DNA from 3 places in the Streptomyces sp. NPDC057474 genome. Region 1 is predicted to be linked to each of the others. Evidence: predicted binding sites of a transcription regulator. Region 1 holds the regulator's gene; each other region holds the start of a gene.
The links. The regulator HrcA, encoded in region 1, represses chaperone genes, less so after heat shock. The targets are predictions, from matches to a motif close to TTNGCACTCNGNNNNNCNGAGTGCNAA.

Region 1 (6,892 bases):
ATCTTTCAGGGCGCGGGGAACCGCGCGAGCAACCACGGACGACCCGCAGCCGAACGAAATCGGTCAGCGCCCGTTAAAAGCATCCTTCAACCGCGAAAACAGGCCCTGCTGCCCCGGCTGGAACTGCCCCGTAGGCCGTTCCTCACCCCGAAGGACCGCAAGCTGCCGCAGCAGCCCCTCCTGCTCAGGATCGAGCTTCGTGGGCGTCTGGACCTCGACGTGGACGATCAGATCGCCACGGCCGCCGCCCCGCAGATGCGTGACACCCCGCCCGTGCAACGGGATCGACTGCCCGGACTGCGTCCCGGGCCGGATGTCGACCTCCTCGAGACCGTCCAGCGTCTCCAGCGGCACCTTCGTGCCGAGGGACGCCGCCGTCATCGGGATCGTCACCGTGCAGTGCAGATCGTCGCCGCGCCGCTGGAACGTCGAGTGCGGCAGCTCGTGGATCTCCACGTAGAGGTCACCGGCGGGACCACCACCGGGCCCGACCTCGCCCTCACCGGCCAGCTGGATCCGCGTGCCGTTGTCGACACCGGCCGGGATCTTGACCGTGAGCGTCCGCCGCGACCGCACCCGCCCGTCGCCCGCGCACTCGGGGCACGGGTTCGGGACGATCGTGCCGAACCCCTGGCACTGCGGGCAGGGCCGCGAGGTCATGACCTGACCGAGGAAGGACCGCGTGACCTGGGAGACCTCACCACGACCGCGACACATGTCACAGGTCTGGGCGGTCGTACCCGGGGCCGCGCCCTCGCCACTGCACGTCGTGCAGACGACGGCCGTGTCGACCTGGATGTCCTTCGTCGTGCCGAAGGCCGCCTCGTCGAGGTCGATCTCCAGCCGGATCATCGCGTCCTGCCCCCGGCGCGTACGCGACCGCGGGCCCCGCTGGGACGCCGTACCGAAGAAGGCGTCCATGATGTCCGAGAAGTTCCCGAAGCCACCGGCGCCGAAGCCGCCCGCGCCTCCGCCGCCCGCCTGGGACAGCGGGTCGCCGCCGAGGTCGTAGACCTGCTTCTTCTGCGGGTCCGAGAGCACCTCGTAGGCGGCGTTGATCTCCTTGAACCGCTCCTGGGTCTTCGGATCGGGATTGACGTCCGGGTGCAGCTCGCGCGCGAGCCTCCGGAACGCCTTCTTGATCTCGTCCTGAGAAGCGTCGCGGCGCACGCCGAGAACGGCGTAGTAGTCCGTGGCCACTCAGGACTCCGCCAGGATCTGTCCGACGTACCGTGCCACCGCTCGTACCGCTCCCATCGTTCCCGGATAGTCCATGCGCGTAGGTCCGACCACGCCCAGTTTCGCTACTGCCTCGCCGCCCGAACCGTAACCGACGGAGACGACGGACGTGGAGTTGAGTCCCTCATACGCGTTCTCATGACCGATGCGTACGGTCATGCCCGAATCCCCGGCCTCACCAAGCAACTTGAGGAGGACGACCTGCTCCTCCAAGGCTTCCAGAACGGGCCGGATGGTGAGAGGGAAGTCATGTCCGAAGCGGGTGAGATTGGCCGTACCGCCGATCATCAGCCGCTCCTCGCTCTCCTCGACGAGTGCCTCCAGGAGGGTGGAGAGCACCGTCGTGACCGTGCCCCGGTCCTCGACGTCGAACGCCTCGGGCAGGTCCTCGACCAGCCTCGGCACGTCGGTGAACCGGCGGCCCGCGACCTTGCTGTTGAGCCGGGCGCGCAGATCCGCCAGTGACGTTTCCCCGAACGGCGCCGGGCAGTCGACCAGCCGCTGTTCCACCCGTCCCGTGTCCGTGATCAGCACGAGCATCAGCCGGGCGGGAGCCAGCGACAGCAGCTCCACATGGCGCACCGTCGACCGCGTGAGCGACGGATACTGCACGACGGCGACCTGCCGTGTCAGCTGCGCGAGCAGCCGTACGGTCCTGGCCACCACGTCGTCGAGGTCGACGGCGCCGTCCAAAAAGTTCTGGATGGCGCGCCGCTCGGGCGGGGTCATCGGCTTGACGCCTGCCAGCTTGTCGACGAAGAGCCGGTACCCCTTGTCGGTGGGGATACGGCCCGCGCTGGTGTGGGGCTGGGCGATGAAGCCCTCGTCCTCCAGCGCCGCCATGTCGTTGCGGACGGTCGCCGGGGAGACACCGAGGTTGTGCCGCTCCGTGAGCGCCTTGGAACCGACCGGCTCCTCGGTGCCCACGTAGTCCTGGACGATGGCGCGCAGCACCTGGAGCCTGCGTTCACTGAGCACCGCGCACACCTCCAGCTCGCTCTCCTGTGACTCTCCCCTGGCACTCACCCCGGGCGAGTGCCAACACTCCCCGCCCAGTGTACGGCGGTGGGGTACGCCCCCGGCAAGGCCGGTCCAGCGATGTCGTGCCGGGGGCGTACCGACCTGTCCGACGATGTCGGGCCACTTCCTACCGACGGGCCGGGCCGATTACTACCGACCGGTACGCACGACCGCCGACGCCGCCCGGACCGCCGGCCTCCCCCGACGCCCTCCCTCACCCCGCACGCGGGGAGCTAAAGCTAGCGTCGGCGCATGACGGTGACTTGGGAAGAGTGCGGATGGCAGGGATTGACGCCCCGGGTCGGACGGTGCCGCCTTCCCGGCTGGGACTGCACGGTCGGGCTGGTGGTCGGGGGCGGTTCGGCCCTCATGATCGACGCGGGTTCGAGCCTGCGGGAGGGCGCGCGGTTGCGCACCGAGGCGTGCCGGCTGCTCGGTGGCTCCCGTGTGACACATCTCGCGCTCACCCACCCCCACTTCGACCATGTCTTCGGGGCGGCCGCGTTCGCCGGGGTGGAGGTCTTCGGCGCGGTGGGCGTCGGCGGCGTCCTGACCCGTGACTGCGACGTCCTCCGTGCGGACGCCGTGCACCACGGCCTCCCGCCGACGGACGCCACCGAGGCCGCCGACCTCCTCGTACGCCCCCGCCACCACGTTTCCGGTGAGTGGACGCTCGACCTGGGCGGCGACGTCCAGGTACTCCTGGCGAACGTGGGCCCGGGGCACACGGGCCACGACCTGGCGGTCCTGATCCCGGGCACGCCGGCCACCGAGGGCTCTCCGGGCTCTCCGGAGGTCGTGTTCTGCGGGGACCTGGTCGAGGAGTCCGGCGAACCCCAGGCGGGCCCCGACGCGATCCCCTCCCGCTGGCCGGCCGCCCTGGACCGGCTCCTGGACCTGGGCGGCGAGGACGCGCTCTACGTCCCCGGCCACGGGGCGGTGGTGGACGCGGCGTTCGTACGGGCCCAACGGGACGCGCTGGCACGGCGTTTCGGCGTGTCGGGCTGAGCACGGGGAAATCCGGGCGCGGCTTCTCCTATCGTCATCCGAATGCGCCAGTACTCACCCGACCTGACCCCTCCCTGGAAGAAGCCCAAGCCGGCCCCCGAGGTCCCGGCCGACCCCGGCCTGGTCGTCGAGGAGCCCACCACCGGCTTCTGCGGGGCGGTCATCCGCTGCGAGGCGGGCACGGTGACGCTGGAGGACCGCTTCGGCAAACACCGCGTGTTCCCGCTGGAACCCCGGGGCTTCCTCCTGGAGGGCCGGGTCGTGACGCTGGTACGCCCCTCGTCGGCGCCCGCGCGGCCGAGCCGTACGGCGTCCGGCTCGGTGGCCGTCCCCGGCGCCCGCGCCCGTGTGGCCCGCGCCGGGCGCATCTATGTCGAGGGCCGCCACGACGCCGAACTCGTCGAGCGGGTGTGGGGCGACGACCTGCGCATCGAGGGCGTGGTCGTGGAGTACCTGGAGGGCGTGGACGACCTGCCCGCGATCGTCGCGGAGTTCGCGCCGGGGCCTGATGCGAGGCTGGGTGTCCTGGTCGACCATCTGGTCCCGGGCAGCAAGGAGTCCCGTATCGCGGCGTCGGTGACGAGCGAACACGCGCTCGTCGTCGGCCACCCGTACATCGACATCTGGGAGGCCGTGAAGCCGTCGTCGGTGGGTATCGAGGCGTGGCCGCGCGTGCCGCGGGGGCAGGACTGGAAGACGGGGGTGTGCCGGGCGCTGGGGTGGCCTTCGGACAACACCGGAGCGGTGTGGCAGGCGATTCTGGCGCGGGTGGGTTCCTACAGGGACCTGGAGCCGGAGCTACTGGGACGGGTGGAGGAGCTGATCGACTTCGTCACGGATAGCGGTGGGGCCTGACGTTCTCGTATGCGGCGAACTCGCTGGTATCCAGCTCGATACCGATGGGCTCCAGCGGGGTGAGGTCGCCGAACTTGGTGATGCGCTGGCAGCGGTAGTCCGCGTCTTCGCCATGGCCCGTCGGTTCAGTAAGCAGTACACACTGGGCCATAACGGGGTCGATGATGAAGTAGGCAGGTACCTTTGCCGCCGCGTAGATCGACCGTTTGACGCCATAGTCGCGGGCCACACTCGTCTTGGAAACGACCTCCAGAAGCATGGTGATGACCTCCGACGGCATCAGCCTCCCGTGACCTGGTCCAGCGCCACGCTCAATCACCACAAGGTCCGGCTGCGGTTCACTGGTCTCTTCGAGCATGGCGATGTCCTGGGTCTGCAGTCGCCGCCACTGCTGGCGGGGGATCTGGTCCACAACCGCCTCCAGGATGTCGTTGTGGGCCACGTCCGGCCCCGCCATCATCACAATTTCCCCCCGGAGGAGCTCGACCTTGAATCCTTCGGGAAACTCAAAGCTCTCGAAGAACTTCACGATGTCGGTGGTCATCGGTCGGTCGTCCACAGCGGTCATCTCCGCAGCCCTCCGGTTTCCGCCACCGTGCAATTACGGCGGCAGCCTACGAACCAGGTTAGGTACCGAACCCCCGTTCCGCACGGATTCATTCACCAGGGTGATCAGTCCACCAGGTCCCGCACCACCGCGTCCGCCAGCAACCGCCCCCGCAGCGTGAGCACCGCGCGCCCCTCCTCGTAGGGTCCCGCCTCCAGGAGCCCGTCGGACAGAGCGCGCCCGGCCGCCGCAAGGCCTTCCTCCCGCAGCAAGGACAACGGGCAGCCCTCCCGGAGCCGCAGCTCGAGCAGGATCCGCTCGACCCGGCGGTCCTCGTCCGCCAGCAGTTCCCGCCCGGCCCCCGGTGACCGCCCTGCCGCCAGCGCGCCCGCGTACGCGCCCGGGTGCTTGACGTTCCACCAGCGGACGCCACCGACATGGCTGTGAGCGCCGGGCCCCGCGCCCCACCAGTCCGCGCCGCGCCAGTACAGCTCGTTGTGCAGGCAGCGCCCGGCGTCGGAGGTGGCCCAGTTGGAGACCTCGTACCAGTCGAAGCCGGCGGCCGAGAGCATCTCCTCGGCGATCAGGTAGCGGTCGGCGTGGACGTCGTCGTCCGTCATCGGGACCTCACCGCGACGGATGCGCCGGGCGAGCTGGGTGCCCTCCTCGACGATCAGCGCGTACGCCGAGACGTGGTCCGGTCCGGCGCCGAGCGCGGCGTCCAGGGAGGCCCGCCAGTCGTCGTCGGACTCCCCGGGCGTGCCGTAGATCAGGTCGAGGTTGACGTGGTCGAAGCCCGCCGCGCGGGCCTCCGCGACGCACGCCTCCGGGCGCCCCGGCGTGTGCGTACGGTCGAGGATCTTCAGGACGTGCTGCCGGGCGCTCTGCATGCCGAAGGAGAGGCGGTTGAAGCCGCCCGCGCGGAGGGTCTCCAGGTAGGCGGGGTCGACCGACTCCGGGTTCGCCTCCGTCGTCACCTCCGCGTCGTCCGCGAGACCGAACTCCTCACGGATCGCCCCCAGCATCCGTACGAGGTCGTCGGCGGCCAGCAGCGTGGGCGTGCCGCCGCCGACGAAGACCGTACGGACGGGGCGCGGGTCGTCGCCTAGGACCTTGCGGGCGAGGCGGATCTCGTCGACGACCGTGTCCGCGTAGTTGTCGCGGGAGGCGAGGACACCGCCGGTGCCACGCAGCTCGGTCGCGGTGTAGGTGTTGAAGTCGCAGTAGCCGCAGCGGGTCGCGCAGTACGGGACGTGCAGGTAGAACCCGAGGGGCCGCTCGGCCGCGCCGGCCAGGGCGTGCGCGGGCAGCGCCCCGTCGTCGGGGACGGGCTCACCGTCAGGGAGTGCGGAAGGCATGCCTTCCATTGTCCAGCACGGGACGAGTACGTCCGAGTGCTGCACCGTCGGCCGACCCGGGCAGCTCCGCCGGCCCACCCCGCTGCTCCATCGACCGACCCCACTGCTCCGTCGACCGACCCCGCTGCTCCGTCGGCCGGCTGCACCGCTCCGCCGGCCTTCTCGGGTGTTCCGACCACCGGCCCCGCTACTCCGCCTGCAACACCAGCAGCGCCAGATCGTCGTCCGGCGGTCGTTGCCCGAACTCGTGCACGAGCCGTCGGATCCGTTCGGCGATCAGCTGGGCGTCGAGCCCGGCGCAGCCGGCGAGCGCGGTGGCGAGGCCGTCCCCGTCGTCGAACATGTGCGGGCCGTTGCGCCGCTCGGTGACCCCGTCGGTCACACACAGCAGCGTGTCGCCGTGGCGCAGCTCGAACGTCTCGGAGACGTACTCGCTGTCCTCGATCACCCCGAGCAGCGTCTGCGGCTCGGCCACGGCCCGCACGTCGCCGTCAGGGCCCAGGAGCAGCGGCAGCGGGTGCCCGGCGGAGGCGAGGGTGCAGCGGACGCCGCCGGCGACGGGGACGAGTTCGCCGTAGAGGAGGGAGAGGAAGCGGGTCTGCGGGCCGTCGGGGTCGACGAGGCCGGGGTCGCCCGCCGTGACCAGGGCGCGGGCGGCGGCGTCCGCCGCCTCGGTCGCGTCGTCGAGGAGGAGCTGGTTGAGGCGGTCGAGCACGTCCGCGACGCCGTATCCCTCGCGGGCGAGCAGCCGCAGCCAGGGCCGGGCGAGACCGATGACCACCGCCGCCTCGGGGCCCTTGCCCTGGACGTCGCCGATCGCGAAGCACCAGCGGCCCCGGCCCGCCGGGAACAGGTCGTAGAAGTC
Region 2 (6,892 bases), on a different contig from region 1:
TGGAGATCGCGCGGAAGTACGCGGCGACGCGGGAGTGACGGGCCGGTCCGTGGTGAGGTGCCCGTGAAGGTGCCACGCCGGTGCAGGTCTTCACCGAGGTGCCGGCGAAGCCGCTGGTGAACGTGCGGTGGAGCAAACGGACCCGCACAGTCCCGGTCACTACGCTTGCGCCATGACAACGGCTCTGATTACGGGATCGACCGCGGGGATCGGCGCCGCCTTCGCGCGGCGGCTGGCGGCGGACGGGCACAACCTGGTGCTGGTGGCGCGTGACACCAAGCGGCTGCGGGAGCAGGCGACCGAGTTGCACGACCGGCACGGCATCGAGGCGGAGGTGCTGACGGCGGACCTCGCGACGGACGACGGCATCGAGGCGGTGGTGCGGCGGCTGGCCGACCGCAAGAACCCGGTCGACCTGCTGATCAACAACGCCGGCTTCGGCAACAAGGGCCGCTATCTCGACGTCTCGATGGCCGACGAGCTGAAGATGCTCAAGGTCCACTGCGAGGCGGTCCTCCGCCTCACCTCGGCGGCCACCGAGGCCATGCGCGAGCGCGGTCGCGGCGGTGTGGTGAACGTGGCGTCGGTCGCGGCCTTCGTGCCGCGGGGCACGTACGGGGCGTCGAAGGCCTGGGTCGTGCAGTTCACCCAGGGTGCCGCGCGCGACCTGGCCGGCACCGGCGTCCGCCTCATGGCCCTCTGCCCCGGCTTCGTCCGTACGGAGTTCCACGACCGGGCCGGCATGGGCACCGACAGCATCCCGTCCTGGATGTGGCTCGACGCCGACAAGCTCGTCACCGCCGCCCTCGCCGACCTCTCCCGCGGCAAGGCCGTCTCCATCCCCGACCCGCGCTACAAGGCCCTGATGAGTGTGGTGAAGGTGGTGCCGCGAGGTCTGCTGGGCGGGATCAGCTCGAAGACGGGGCGGAAGTACGGGCCGCAGTAGCCGTGGTCAGAACGGCGCCTGAGGGTGAGAGGGCGACGGCGCCGGGGGACAATGGAGCTGTTCAACCGGACCCAGGGGGGCCGGGAGGTGGCGCGTCATGACATTCGTGCAGCTCATCGACTGCAGGACGAGTCGGTTCGATGAGATGAACCGGCTGATGGACACATGGGTCGAACAGACCAAGGGCAAGCGGACGGCGACGCACAGCGTGATCGGGAAGGACCGGTCGGACGGGTCGCACTTCGTGGAGATCGTGGAGTTTCCGTCGTACGAGGAGGCGATGCGGAATTCCGGGCTGCCGGAGACGGACCGGATCTTCCGCGAGATGGTGGCGCTGTGCGACGAGACGCCCACGTTCACGGATCTGGATGTGGTGCGGGACGAGCAGCTGTACGCCGGGACGGCGCGGCGGTTCCTCGCGACCATCGCCACGAAGGGCGAACTGCCGCCGCTCAACGACCTGCTCGTGGAGGACTACCACGACCACGTTCCCTCCGAGGAGCCGGACGCCATCGGGATGGACGCGTTCAGGCGGACCGTCGAGGAGTGGCGGAGCGGGTTCGACTTCGAGTTCACCGTGGAGGATCAGATCGCCCAGGGTGACCGCGTGTGCACGCGGTGGACCTGGAACGCGACCCACAAGGGGGACTTCGTCGGGATTCCGGCCAGCGGGAGGACGGTCCGGATGACGGGGACGATCATTCACCGGTGCGCTTCCGACGGGAAGATCACCGAGGGGTGGTGGGAGTACGACCGGCTCGGGCTGATGGGCCAGTTGGGCGCGCTCGACGATCTGGAGAAGTAGGCGGCGCCCGGAGCGTCCGGAGACGACGGGCGGCGACGCGGGAAGGCCCGGCACCCCTCCCTCGTGCGGGGGTTCCGGGCCTCACCTGTGGCTTACCGACGTGCGTACGTCAGTGGGAGTGGCCGTGGCCGCCGTGGCCCGCGTCGGCCGGCTCCTCTTCCTTCTTCTCGACGACCAGGGTCTCGGTCGTGAGGAGGAGGGAGGCGATGGAGGCGGCGTTCTCCAGGGCGGAGCGGGTGACCTTGACCGGGTCGATGACGCCCTGCTTGACCAGGTCGCCGTACTCGCCGGTGGCGGCGTTGAAGCCCTGGCCCTTGTCCAGCTCGGCGACCTTGGAGGTGATGACGTAGCCCTCCAGGCCGGCGTTCTCCGCGATCCAGCGCAGCGGCTCGACGGCGGCCTTGCGGACGACCGCGACACCCGTGGCCTCGTCGCCGGTCTTGCCGAGGTTGCCCTCGAGGACCTTCACGGCGTGGACGAGCGCGGAGCCACCACCGGAGACGATGCCCTCCTCGACCGCGGCGCGGGTCGCGGAGATGGCGTCCTCCAGACGGTGCTTCTTCTCCTTCAGCTCCACCTCGGTGGCGGCGCCGACCTTGATCACGCACACGCCGCCGGCCAGCTTCGCGAGGCGCTCCTGGAGCTTCTCGCGGTCCCAGTCGGAGTCCGTGTTCTCGATCTCGGCCTTGATCTGGGCGACGCGGCCCTGGACGGCCCCGGAGTCACCGGCGCCGTCGACGAGCGTGGTGTCGTCCTTGGTGACGGTGACGCGGCGGGCGGAACCGAGCACGTCCAGGCCGACCTGGTCGAGCTTGAGGCCGACCTCCTCGGAGATGACCTCGGCGCCGGTCAGCGTCGCCATGTCCTGCAGCATCGCCTTGCGACGGTCGCCGAAGCCGGGGGCCTTGACGGCGACCGCGTTGAAGGTGCCGCGGATCTTGTTCACGACCAGGGTCGACAGGGCCTCGCCCTCGACGTCCTCGGCGATGATCAGCAGCGGCCGCGAGGCGTTGGACTGGATGACCTTCTCCAGCAGGGGCAGCAGGTCGGCGATGGCGCCGATCTTGCCCTGGTGGATCAGGATGTACGGGTCGTCGAGGACGGCCTCCATACGCTCCTGGTCCGTCACGAAGTACGGCGACAGGTAGCCCTTGTCGAAGGCCATGCCCTCGGTGAAGTCCAGCTCCAGACCGAAGGTGTTGGACTCCTCGACGGTGATGACACCGTCCTTGCCGACCTTGTCCATCGCCTCGGCGATGAGCTCGCCGACCTGCGTGTCCTGGGCGGACAGACCGGCGACGGCGGCGATGTCGGACTTCTCGTCGATCGGGCGGGCGGTCGCGAGGAGCTCCTCGGACACGGCCTTGACCGCGGCGTCGATGCCCTTCTTCAGGGCGGCCGGGGAGGCACCCGCGGCGACGTTCCGCAGGCCCTCGCGGACGAGCGCCTGGGCCAGCACGGTGGCGGTGGTCGTACCGTCACCCGCTACGTCGTTGGTCTTGGTCGCCACCTCCTTCACCAGCTGGACGCCGAGGTTCTCGTACGGGTCGTCGACCTCGACCTCACGGGCGATGGTCACGCCGTCGTTGGTGATGGTGGGGGCGCCGAACTTCTTGTCGATGACGACGTTGCGGCCCTTGGGGCCGATCGTCACCTTGACCGTGTCGGCAAGCTTGTTGACGCCGCGCTCGAGGGCGCGACGGGCGTCCTCGTCGAACTTCAGGATCTTCGCCATGGGAGCGGTTCAGCCCTCTCGGAAAACGTGGGTGAAACGAACTGCGCCCCGAACGCCCGGCTTCATAAGGTCGCGGGGGCCCGGGGCGCAGCTCAAAAGCAATGTGCTTCGGTGGAAGCGGGTGCAGGATTTCTGGGGGTGACCCCCCAGACCCCCTTACTTCTCGATGATCGCGAGGACGTCGCGAGCCGAGAGGACGAGGTACTCCTCGCCGTTGTACTTCACTTCGGTGCCGCCGTACTTGCTGTACAGCACGATGTCGCCGGTCTTGACGTCGAGCGGCAGGCGCTCGCCGTTCTCGAAGCGGCCCGGGCCCACGGCCAGGACGACGCCCTCCTGGGGCTTCTCCTTGGCGGTGTCCGGGATGACCAGGCCAGAGGCCGTGGTCTGCTCGGCGTCGAGCGGCTGGACCACGATGCGGTCCTCGAGCGGCTTGATGGCAACCTTGGAGCTGGTGGTCGTCACGATCCGACCTCCCCCTTCGGAGATCTCACGGGGTTAACTGTCTGAGGTGGCGACCAGGTGGATCCGTCGTCGCGGGTGCCGGACCTGCCCGTCGCTAGTTGGCACTCTCCAGGGGGGAGTGCCAGACCTGAGACTATGACCGCGATTAGCACTCGGTCAAGCGGACTGCTAATCGAGTGGGTCGCGGCGGCGCGTCGCGTGGGGTGCGGCGAGGCGCCGGACGCGTCCGGGGCGAGCGTCAGAGGTAGTCCTCCAGGCGGCCGACCGTCAGGCCCTGCTGCTGGATCCGGCGCAGCAGCCGCGTCGTCATCTCCGTGAGCGTGGCGCCCTTCAGCTGGTCCGGGCCCCGGAATTGGGCCAGGACGATGTCGCCGGGGCGGAGGTGGTCGCCGACGGCGTAGCGGAGGTCGTTGATCTGCATGGACGCGCGCCACAGGACGACGGCCGCGATGCCGCAGTCGGCGGCGGCGCGGAGCGTGGTGGTGTCGTAGACGCCGTAAGGCGGGCGGAAGAGGGCCGGCCGGACGCCGAAGCGCTGTTTCAGCTTGTTCTGCTGGCCGCAGATCTCGGCGCGCTGTCCGGCGTACGGCAGGCCGCGCAGGGCGGTGTGGTCGAGCGTGTGGTTCTGCACGGTCGCGCCGACCGCCCGCAACCGCGCGAAGTGGCCGTACCCCGGCCCCACGACACTGTCCGTCAGGAACATGCTCACCGGCAGCCGCAGCTCCCGCACCATGTCGACGAACCTCGGGTCCTTCTCGGCCCCGTCGTCGTACGTCAGGAAGACCACCTTGTCCCGGGTCGGGACGCGGTCGACGACGGGCGGCAGACCCGGGCGGGCCGCGCGGGGTACGGAAGGCAGGTCGGGAGTCCTGGGTGCGGGAGCGAGGGGGGTGGCGAGGCCCCAGCGGCGGTACGGGGGCGAGTGCGGGTGGCGGGGAACCGCGGAGCCGGGAGCAGTTGCGCCGGGGCGTGGGGCGGAGGAGCCGAGATTCGATGCGCCGCCCGCGCCGGAACACGGAGTGGAGGAGCCGGGGTTCGATGCGCCGCCCGCGCCGGGGTGGGGGACGGCTGAGCTCGGACCTCTGTACTGCGCCGGAGCCGATGGCGGCCTTGGCCCTCGCGCCGGCAGTCGGCCCTTCGCCATCGCTTCGACCCCGGGCCCCTCCGCTCGGTCGGCGCGGCCGCCGGGATCGCCTGCGCACCCGGCAAGGAGCAGTACGGCGAGGGCCGTGAGAGCGGAGAGAGCGGCCAAGGCGCGGGCGACCGGCGTACGAGCTGTCACAACGCGCGCCCCACGGCGCACCACAGGCTCTTCCCGGTTCCCACACCCTCGGCCCACCCAGCGTTCTCCCCGCGCCACCCGCCTTCCTCGCGCCAGACCTTCCCCCGGCGCCGCACCCCCTCTTCGCGCCGCACCCCCTCCCCGTGCCTGACGCCCTCCCCTCACCCGATGCCCCCCGCCGCCCCTCACAGGTAGTCCTCCAGCCTCGCCACCGCGTACCCCTCGGCGGTGACCAGGTTCAGGAAGCGGCGGATCATGTCGGGCATGGTGCCCTTCCAGTCGGACTCGCCCCGGAAGTGGCTGAGGACGATGTCGCCGGGGCGGAGTTCGCGGTCCCATTCGCGGTAGTCCCAGCGGTCGACGAAGACCTCCTCGTTCCAGAGGGGGACGGCCTTGACGCCGCAGGCCTTGGCGGCGTGGAGGGTGTCCCGGTCGTAGTTGCCGTAGGGCGGCCGGAAGAGGGTGGGCCGTTTGCCGTACCGCTTCTCGATCACGTCCTGTATGCCGCAGATCTCACGCTTCTGGGCGGCGTAGGAGAGGGCGGGCATGTGCCGGTGGCTGAGGGTGTGGTTGTTGAGGACGACGCCGCGGTCCCGCATCCGCTCGAAGTAGCCGTAGTCCTCCTTGACCAGGTAGTCGCTGAGGAAGGCGGTGTACGGGATCCTCAGCTCGCTCATCATCCGCAGGAGCGCGGGGTCCTTCTCGGCACCGTCGTCGATGGTGAGGAAGACGACCTTGTGGCGGGTCGGGACCGTGGTGAAGACCGGTGGAAGTCCGTCCTCCACGTGCCCGTCGACCTCGAATCCCTTACGGGTCCTGAGCGCCGGCTTCTTCGTCGGGGGCGCGGGCGCGATCAGCGGCACCTCGGCCAGCCCCCAGCGCTTCGCGGCGGCGACCCGCGCGGCGTGCGCCCGGCGCAACTTGCCGGCGTACGTGTCGAGGGCTCGTGCGCCGGGCACGTCGAGGGGCCGCCGCCCACGCTCCTGGCCGTGCGCCGCCCCCGCGGTCCCGCGCCGCTCGGAGGAGCCACTCTCCGATGTCTCCTCGGCACCACCCCCAGCACAGCCGGACACGATGACCGCGGCGGCGAGCACGGTGCCGCCGCCCCGGACACCACCGCTCCCCCACCAGAAACTCGCCCGCTTCGCACTCTTTCCATCATTTTGTCGTACAAGTCGCATGGCGCCGCATCCTCGCAGGACAGCCCCTCCCCACCACCCCGACACCGCCACCGGCCCCGGACCATCCACCGACTGGCCCACACCACCGGCGTGCTCCCTCACCCCCCTCCCCACCCCCCGCACCACCCCGCACCACCCCTCCGCGCCCCACGCCCCCTCCCCCTGACCGACAATGGCCCGGTGAACGCCCTGGACCCCGCCACCTTCCTCGCCCCCCTCCTCACCCCCGAGGGCCGCGCCCTCCTCGACGAGGTGCGCGATACCGAACCGGCGCGGGAGTTGGCCGTGGCGACCCGGCTGCGCCGTGACCACCCGGCGGCACTCGTATCGGCGGCCATGGCACAGGCGCGGCTGCGGCAGCGGGCGGCGGCGAAGTTCGGGGCGGCGGACGCGGAGCGGATGTTCTTCACGCCGAACGGGGTCGAACAGTCGACCCGGACGACCGTGGCGACGTACCGGGCCGAGTGCTTCCATGCGA
Region 3 (6,892 bases), on a different contig from region 1:
AGGGCGGCGGCAGTCACCGCCAGGCCCGCGGCCAAGGCTCGCCTTCGGCAGCGGGCGAGGCGGCGGAGCCGGTGGGCGCCGCCGCGTACCCGTAGTGGGGCGAAGTGTGGGACCTCGCAGGTGGGAGGGGTGTCGGTGCCGGGTGGGCCGGCGGCCCAGGAGGGAAGGCGTGCGGACGAGGGCGAGGACGAGGGCGTGGATGAGAGTGAGGGTGAGGATGAGGATGAGGATGAGGGTGAGGGTGAGGATGAGGGACGGGACATGGGGCCACCACCTGCTGTGTGAGATCGGCTTGCGGTCCCACGATGAGGCTTCGCGGCGAAGCCTGCTGTGGCCTGTGGACTACCCACCGACTGTGGAAAACTCCGCCACCCGAATGAGGAGTTCCGCCCCCGCCGCCCCTACCCGTCCCATCCCCAGGGGCGCTGCCCCTTCGACCCCGAACCAACTCTGTGGATGCGCCCCAGACCCGCTGTCGCCCTTCGGGCTCGTCCTCGAACGCCGGACGGGCTGAAAATGGCTGGGCTCATCCTCGGCCGTTGGGCGGGCTGGGAATGACTGGGCTCGCTCTCAAACGCCGGGCGGGCTGGGAATGGCTGGGCTCGTCCTCATACGCCGGACGGGCTGGGAATGGCTGGGCTCGCTCTCAAACGCCGGGCGGGCTGGGAATGGTTGGGCTCGCTCTCATACGCCGGGTGGGCTGGGAATGGCTGGGCTCGCTCTCAAACGCCGGGCGGGCTGGGAATGGTTGGGCTCGTCCTCGATCGCCCACGGGCCCGATGGCTCTCCTGTCACGGCAGTTCGAACCCAGGGTCCATCCCGCCCAGTGCGTTCGTGCACGGGCAGGCACGGCTGTCGTTCGACGGTAGTGCGGCGATCGCCTCGAACAGGACGCCCCGGAGGCGGTCGACGTTGGCGGCGAAGACCTGGAGGACTTCCTCGTGGGAGACGCCCTCGCCGGTCTCGGCGCCGGCGTCGAGGTCGGTGACGAGGGTCAGGGTGGTGTAGCAGAGCTCGAGTTCGCGGGCGAGGATGGCCTCGGGGTGGCCGGTCATGCCGACGACGGACCAGCCCTGGGCCCGGTGCCACAGGGACTCGGCGCGGGTGGAGAAGCGGGGGCCCTCGACCACGACGAGGGCGCCGCCGTCCACCGGTTCCCAGTCGCACCCGCGCGCCGCTTCGAGGGCGGCCTTGCGGCCGACGGGGCAGTAGGGGTCGGCGAACGAGACATGGACGACGTTGGGGATGGCGCCGCCGGGCAGCGGGAGGCCGTCGAAGTAGGTCTGGGTGCGGGACTTGGTGCGGTCCACCAACTGGTCCGGGACGAGGAGCGTGCCCGGTCCGTACTCCGGCCGCAGACCGCCCACCGCGCACGGGCCGATCACCTGGCGCGCCCCGACGGAGCGCAGCGCCCACAGGTTGGCGCGGTAGTTGATGCGGTGCGGCGGCAGATGGTGGCCGCGGCCGTGGCGCGGGAGGAAGGCGACCCGGCGTCCGGCGATCTCACCGAGGAAGAGGGAGTCGCTGGGCGGCCCGTAGGGGGTGTCGACCTGTATCTCGGTCACGTCGTCGAGGAAGGAGTAGAAGCCCGAGCCTCCGATGACGCCGATCTCCGCCAGGTCCGTCCCCGCCGTGCCGTCCGCCGTGCCCGCCCCGACCGCAAGCCGGACCCCGTTCTCCACGTGCTCCGTGTTCGCCATGCCCGCACCCTAACCGGGCCGGGAAACGCCGAAGACCCCGCCGGTCGTCGTACGACGGCGGGGTCCCGGACGGAGGTGCTACGCGGCCGAGGTGCTGCTGGTGGAGGAAGAGCCCGAGGACGACGACTTCGAGTCGGAGGACGACGAAGACGACGAGGGCTTCGCGTCCGAGGCCGACTTCGCGTCCGACGAGGACTTCGACGTCGCCGGGCTGCTGCTCGACGAGGAGCCGCGGCTGTCGTTCCGGTAGAAACCGGAGCCCTTGAAGACGATGCCGACCGCGGAGAACACCTTCTTGAGGCGGCCGTTGCAGGCGGGGCACTCGGTCAGGGCGTCGTCGGTGAACTTCTGCACCGCTTCGAGGCCCTCACCGCATTCGGTGCACTGGTACTGGTACGTCGGCACTGGCTCTTCCTCCTGGCACTCTCACTCGATGAGTGCTAACGATCGTCCATGTTAACCCGTGCTGCCGACGAATGGAGTAACGCACGTCACCTGCTCACGGGCGGCGGTCAGGGCTTGACCGCCATGAGGGCCTTCCCGCCCACGTGGGAAGCCGCTTGAGCGGCGGAGTCACAGTGACCAATTCCCTGGGAAAATCACAGGTCACATCTCACCGATCGCGGCAGGTTCGCGATGGGCCGCGCCGCGCGTGACCACGCGGGTCACGCGCGGCGGCACCAGCCGCCTACGCAGCGCCAACAGCGTGGCAAGAGCCAATGCCGTACCGGCCATCGGCACCAGGAATCCGGCGCCGGTCCACAGTCGGTCCTCCAGCTGTCCGGCGGCCGTGACGGCGGCCGCCTGGCCGAGCGCGACCGCGCCGGTCAGCCAGGTGAAGGCCTCCGTGCGGGCACCGGACGGGACCAGGGAGTCGACCAACGTGTAGCCGGTGATCAGGGCCGGGGCGATGCACATGCCGACCAGCAGGCCGAGCGCGGCGAGGACGAGCACGGAGTCGGCGGTCCACAGGGCGGAGGTCACCAGCGCGAGGGCCGTGTAGCCGACGACCAGGCGCCGCCGATGGGCGACCTTCCACGCGATCGCGCCGCAGACGATGCCGGAGAGCATGTTGCCGGCGGCGAAGACGCCGTACAGGACGCCGTTCAGACCGGGCTCGCCGATCGACTCGGAGAAGGCGGCGAGCGAGACCTGCATGCCGCCGAAGACGGAGCCGATGCCCAGGAAGGTGACGATCAGGACGCGCACTCCGGGGACGGACAGGGCGGAGACGTGCTCCACGCGCGCGTGCGCCACGGAGACGACCTTGGGCTGGGTGCCGCGCTGCGCGGCGAACAGCAGGCCGCCGATCAGGGTGAGCCCGGCCTCGGTGAACAGGCCGGCCGCCGGGTGCACAGCGGTGCAGAGCGCGGTCGCGACCAGCGGGCCGAGCACGAAGGTCAGCTCGTCGGTGACGGACTCGAAGGCGGCCGCGGTGCTCATCAGGGGCGAGTCCTGGAGCTTGACGCCCCAGCGGGCCCGCACCATGGGGCCGATCTGCGGCACCGAGGCTCCGGTCGGTACGGCGGCGGCGAAGAGCGCCCACAGGGGGGCGTCCATCAGGGCCAGCGCCGTCAGGGAGAGGCCCGCAGCCCCGTGGACGAGGATGCCGGGGATCAGGACGGCCCGCTGGCCGTGACGGTCGGCGAGACGGCCGCTGTAGGGGGCGAACAGCGCCATGGAGACACCGGTCGCGGCGGCCACGGCGCCGGCCGCCCCGTACGAGCCGGTGGTGTGCTGGACCAGCAGCACGATGGAGATGGTCAGCATCGCGAACGGCTGGCGTGCCGCGAAGCCGGGGAGAAGGAACGTCCACGCGCCACGGGTGCGCAGCAGCTGCCCGTAGCCCGGGCGGGACGCCTTCGAGGTGTTCGAGGTGACCGTGGACGCCACGGCCGTGCCTTTCCGCCGCCTGGTAGCGCGGCCCCCCGGTTCGCGGGGGATCGGGCGCCGAGAGCTGTCCTCTTGCGCCACTGCGGTAGATGCCGGGCCCACAGGGAGGGGCGTGACGGCCGCCATACGGTCGCGCCAGCTCTGCGTCAGACAGAGTTGGTCCGATCAAGTGCGCCTTCATCGTACAGGGGGATAAGCCGGGTCACCTGTGAAAATGAGCACCATGGACGGCCGTACCCCTGATTTCAGAGGGTGTGAGCGGTGCGAAACCCGTTCTCAACGACCTGCCCCGCGTTTCTCAACGACCCGCCCTGCCGGTCCCGTTGCCCTTCCCCAGCCAGTCGGCCAGCTTGCCGCCCTGGCCGACGGCCCTGAGGCGGCGTTCCGCCTGGTCCCGTACGGGATCCGTGGCGACGACGAGCAGCTCGTCGCCACGTCGCAGCACCGTGGTCGGCAGCGGCACGAAGGAGGTGCCGTCGCGGACGACGAGGGTGACGGCGGCGCCCGGGGGGAGCCGGAGCTCGTTGACCTCGACGCCGTGCATCCGGGACTTCTCGGGGATGGCGACGGACAGCAGGTGGCCGCGCAGCCGCTCCAGGGGCGCCGATTCGATGCCGAGGTCGGCGGCCTCGTCGCCGGAACCGCCCAGGCGCAGCTTGCGGGCCAGCCAGGGCAGCGTCGGTCCCTGGACGAGGGTGTAGACCACGACGAGCACGAAGACGATATTGAAGATCCGGCGGCTGCCCTCGACCCCGCTCACCATGGGGATCGTCGCCAGGATGATGGGCACCGCGCCGCGCAGCCCGGCCCACGACAGCAGTGTCTGCTCCCGCCACGGCACCCGGAACGGTGTGAGTGCGACGGCGACGCTCAGCGGGCGCGCCACCATGGTCAGCACCAGGCCTATGACGAGCGCGGGCCAGATGTCGTCGCCCATCTCGTGCGGGGTGACCAGCAGTCCGAGCAGGACGAACATGCCGATCTGGGCGATCCAGCCGACTCCCTCGGCGAAGCCGCGCGTGGCCGGCCAGTGGGGCAGCTTGGCGTTGCCGAGGACCATGGAGGCCAGGTAGACGGCGAGGAAGCCGCTGCCGTGGGCCAGGGCGCCGGCCGCGTACGCGGCGACGGCGATGGCCATGACGGCGATCGGGTAGAGACCGGAGGCGGGCAGGGCGATGTGCCGCAGGCCCCAGGAGCCGAGCCAGCCGACCGCGAGGCCGATGGCGGCGCCGATCGCCAGCTCCAGCGCTATCTCACCGATCAGGACGTACCAGTGTTCGACCGGTCCGGCCATGGAGAGCGAGGCGACGAGGATGACCACCGGGGCGTCGTTGAAGCCGGACTCGGCCTCCAGGGTGCCCGTCACGCGCGCGGGGAGGGGGATCTTGCGCAGCACGGAGAAGACGGCCGCCGCGTCCGTGGAGGACACGACCGCGCCGATGATGAGTGACTGTCGCCACTCCAGGCCGATCAGATAGTGCGCGCCCGCCGCTGTGACGCCGACGCTCACCGCGACTCCGACCAGCGCCAGTGAGCTGGCGGCCGGCAGGGCCGGCTTGATCTCCTTCCACTTCGTGCCGAGGCCGCCCTCCGCCAGGATCACGACGAGGGCCGCGTAGCCGATGACCTGGGTCAGTTCGGCGTTGTTGAAGTGGATGTCGCCGATGCCGTCCTGGCCCATGGCGATGCCGATGCCCAGGTACACGAGCAGGCTGGGGAGCCCGCTGCGCGACGAGATCCGGACCGCGGCGACCGCGACTAGCAGGACGAGCGAGCAGACGAGCAGGAGCTGGTTGAGGTCGTGGACAGTCAGAGGGCCGTACCTTTCTCGCCGAACCGCACGTGGTTCCGAGTGTGGGGATGCCGAGCACTGGATGCGGGCACGCGCGCATGGAGGCATGCGAAGCCGATCACGGAAACCGTGCGGTTGCGGTTACGTCAGTGCAAGTACTTCATTACCTTACCTAACTCTTGACGATTTCTTGACGCTTGCAAGGGCAAGATCGAACAGTCGTCCGCGCCAGTTCCCGACTCCGCGTCAAGTCGCGTCGGGCCCTGCGCCTATGGTTGCTCCAGCGTTCAGTACAAAGCACAGCCCGACCTGCCGCTCGTGTTAGGACAGCAAGGACAGCGATGCCCACCGACACCACCCCCTCCGGCCAGCAGTCCGGCAAGTCCGGCAGGAAGAAGGGACGCAAAGTCCGTCTTCTCCTGATCGTCCTGGTCCTGGCCATCATCGGTGGCGTCGGCTACGGGGCGTTCTGGTCCGTTTCCACCGTGCGCGCCTCCTTCCCCCAGACCAAGGGCTCGATATCCCTGGACGGTCTGTCGGGACCGGTCGACGTCAAGCGCGACGACCACGGGATCCCGCAGATCTACGCCTCCTCCGACGAGGACCTGTTCATGGCGCAGGGCTACGTCCAGGCGCAGGACCGGTTCTACGAGATGGACGTGCGCCGCCACATGACGGCCGGCCGCCTCTCGGAGATGTTCGGCGAGGGCCAGGTCGACAACGACGAGTTCCTGCGCACCCTCGGCTGGCACCGGACCGCCGAGGAGGAGTACAAGAAGACGCTCTCGGCCGAGACGAAGAAGTACCTCGACGCGTACGCCGAGGGGGTCAACGCCTACCTCGCCGGCAAGGACGGCGAGGAGATCTCCCTGGAGTACGCGGCCCTCGGCTTCGCAGGCGACTACAAGCCCGAGGAGTGGACCCCGGTCGACTCGATCGCCTGGCTGAAGGCGATGGCGTGGGACCTGCGCGGCAACATGCAGGACGAGATCGACCGCGCCCTGATGACCAGCCGCCTCGGCCCCAAGCAGATCGCCGACCTGTACCCGCAGTACCCGTACGACCGCAACAAGACGATCGTGCAGGAGGGCGAGTACGACGAGCTCACCGAGACCTGGTCGGACGGGTCCCGGTCGACGCAGGGCACCGGCGGCTCCACGCAGGGCACCGGCGGCACGGGAACGGGCGTGAGCGCCGCCGGGACCTCCACGGACTCCTCGGCCCTCCAGACCCAGCTGGACGGCCTCTACAACGTCCTGGAGGACCTGCCCGAGGCCGTCGGAGTGAACGGCAACGGCATCGGCTCCAACTCCTGGGTCGTCTCCGGCAGCCACACCATCACCGGTAAGCCGCTGCTGGCCAACGACCCGCACCTGTCGGCCACGCTGCCGTCGGTCTGGTACCAGATGGGCCTGCACTGCAAGGCCGTCTCCGAGAAGTGCCAGTACGACGTCGCCGGCTACACCTTCTCGGGCATGCCCGGCGTGGTCATCGGCCACAACGCCGA

Region 2: a site for HrcA is predicted at 4,097-4,123, ahead of groES (co-chaperone GroES). Genes of this name have one in related genera too.
Region 3: a site for HrcA is predicted at 2,118-2,144, ahead of ACFU53_RS40460 (FmdB family zinc ribbon protein). Genes of this name have one in related genera too.

The regions. Positions count from the first base shown of each region.
Region 1 covers NZ_JBHVDX010000237.1:8,335-15,226, reverse strand. The annotation lists gene dnaJ (molecular chaperone DnaJ) at 64-1,200, opposite strand; gene hrcA (heat-inducible transcriptional repressor HrcA) at 1,201-2,217, opposite strand; gene ACFU53_RS40210 (MBL fold metallo-hydrolase) at 2,512-3,267, shown strand; gene ACFU53_RS40205 (DUF3097 domain-containing protein) at 3,310-4,122, shown strand; gene ACFU53_RS40200 (Uma2 family endonuclease) at 4,100-4,690, opposite strand; gene hemW (radical SAM family heme chaperone HemW) at 4,795-6,027, opposite strand; gene ACFU53_RS40190 (SpoIIE family protein phosphatase) at 6,215-6,892, opposite strand, start outside.
Region 2 covers NZ_JBHVDX010000070.1:8,960-15,851, reverse strand. The annotation lists gene ACFU53_RS20930 (MOSC domain-containing protein) at 1-38, shown strand, start outside; gene ACFU53_RS20925 (SDR family NAD(P)-dependent oxidoreductase) at 173-946, shown strand; gene ACFU53_RS20920 (ester cyclase) at 1,044-1,751, shown strand; gene groL (chaperonin GroEL) at 1,861-3,486, opposite strand; gene groES (co-chaperone GroES) at 3,643-3,951, opposite strand; gene ACFU53_RS20905 (polysaccharide deacetylase family protein) at 4,190-5,095, opposite strand; gene ACFU53_RS20900 (polysaccharide deacetylase family protein) at 5,419-6,414, opposite strand; gene ACFU53_RS20895 (methyltransferase domain-containing protein) at 6,595-6,892, shown strand, end outside.
Region 3 covers NZ_JBHVDX010000241.1:6,595-13,486, forward strand. The annotation lists gene ACFU53_RS40450 (hypothetical protein) at 1-263, opposite strand, end outside; gene ACFU53_RS40455 (S-methyl-5'-thioadenosine phosphorylase) at 792-1,700, opposite strand; gene ACFU53_RS40460 (FmdB family zinc ribbon protein) at 1,779-2,105, opposite strand; gene ACFU53_RS40465 (MFS transporter) at 2,307-3,593, opposite strand; gene ACFU53_RS40470 (potassium/proton antiporter) at 3,892-5,493, opposite strand; gene ACFU53_RS40475 (penicillin acylase family protein) at 5,727-6,892, shown strand, end outside.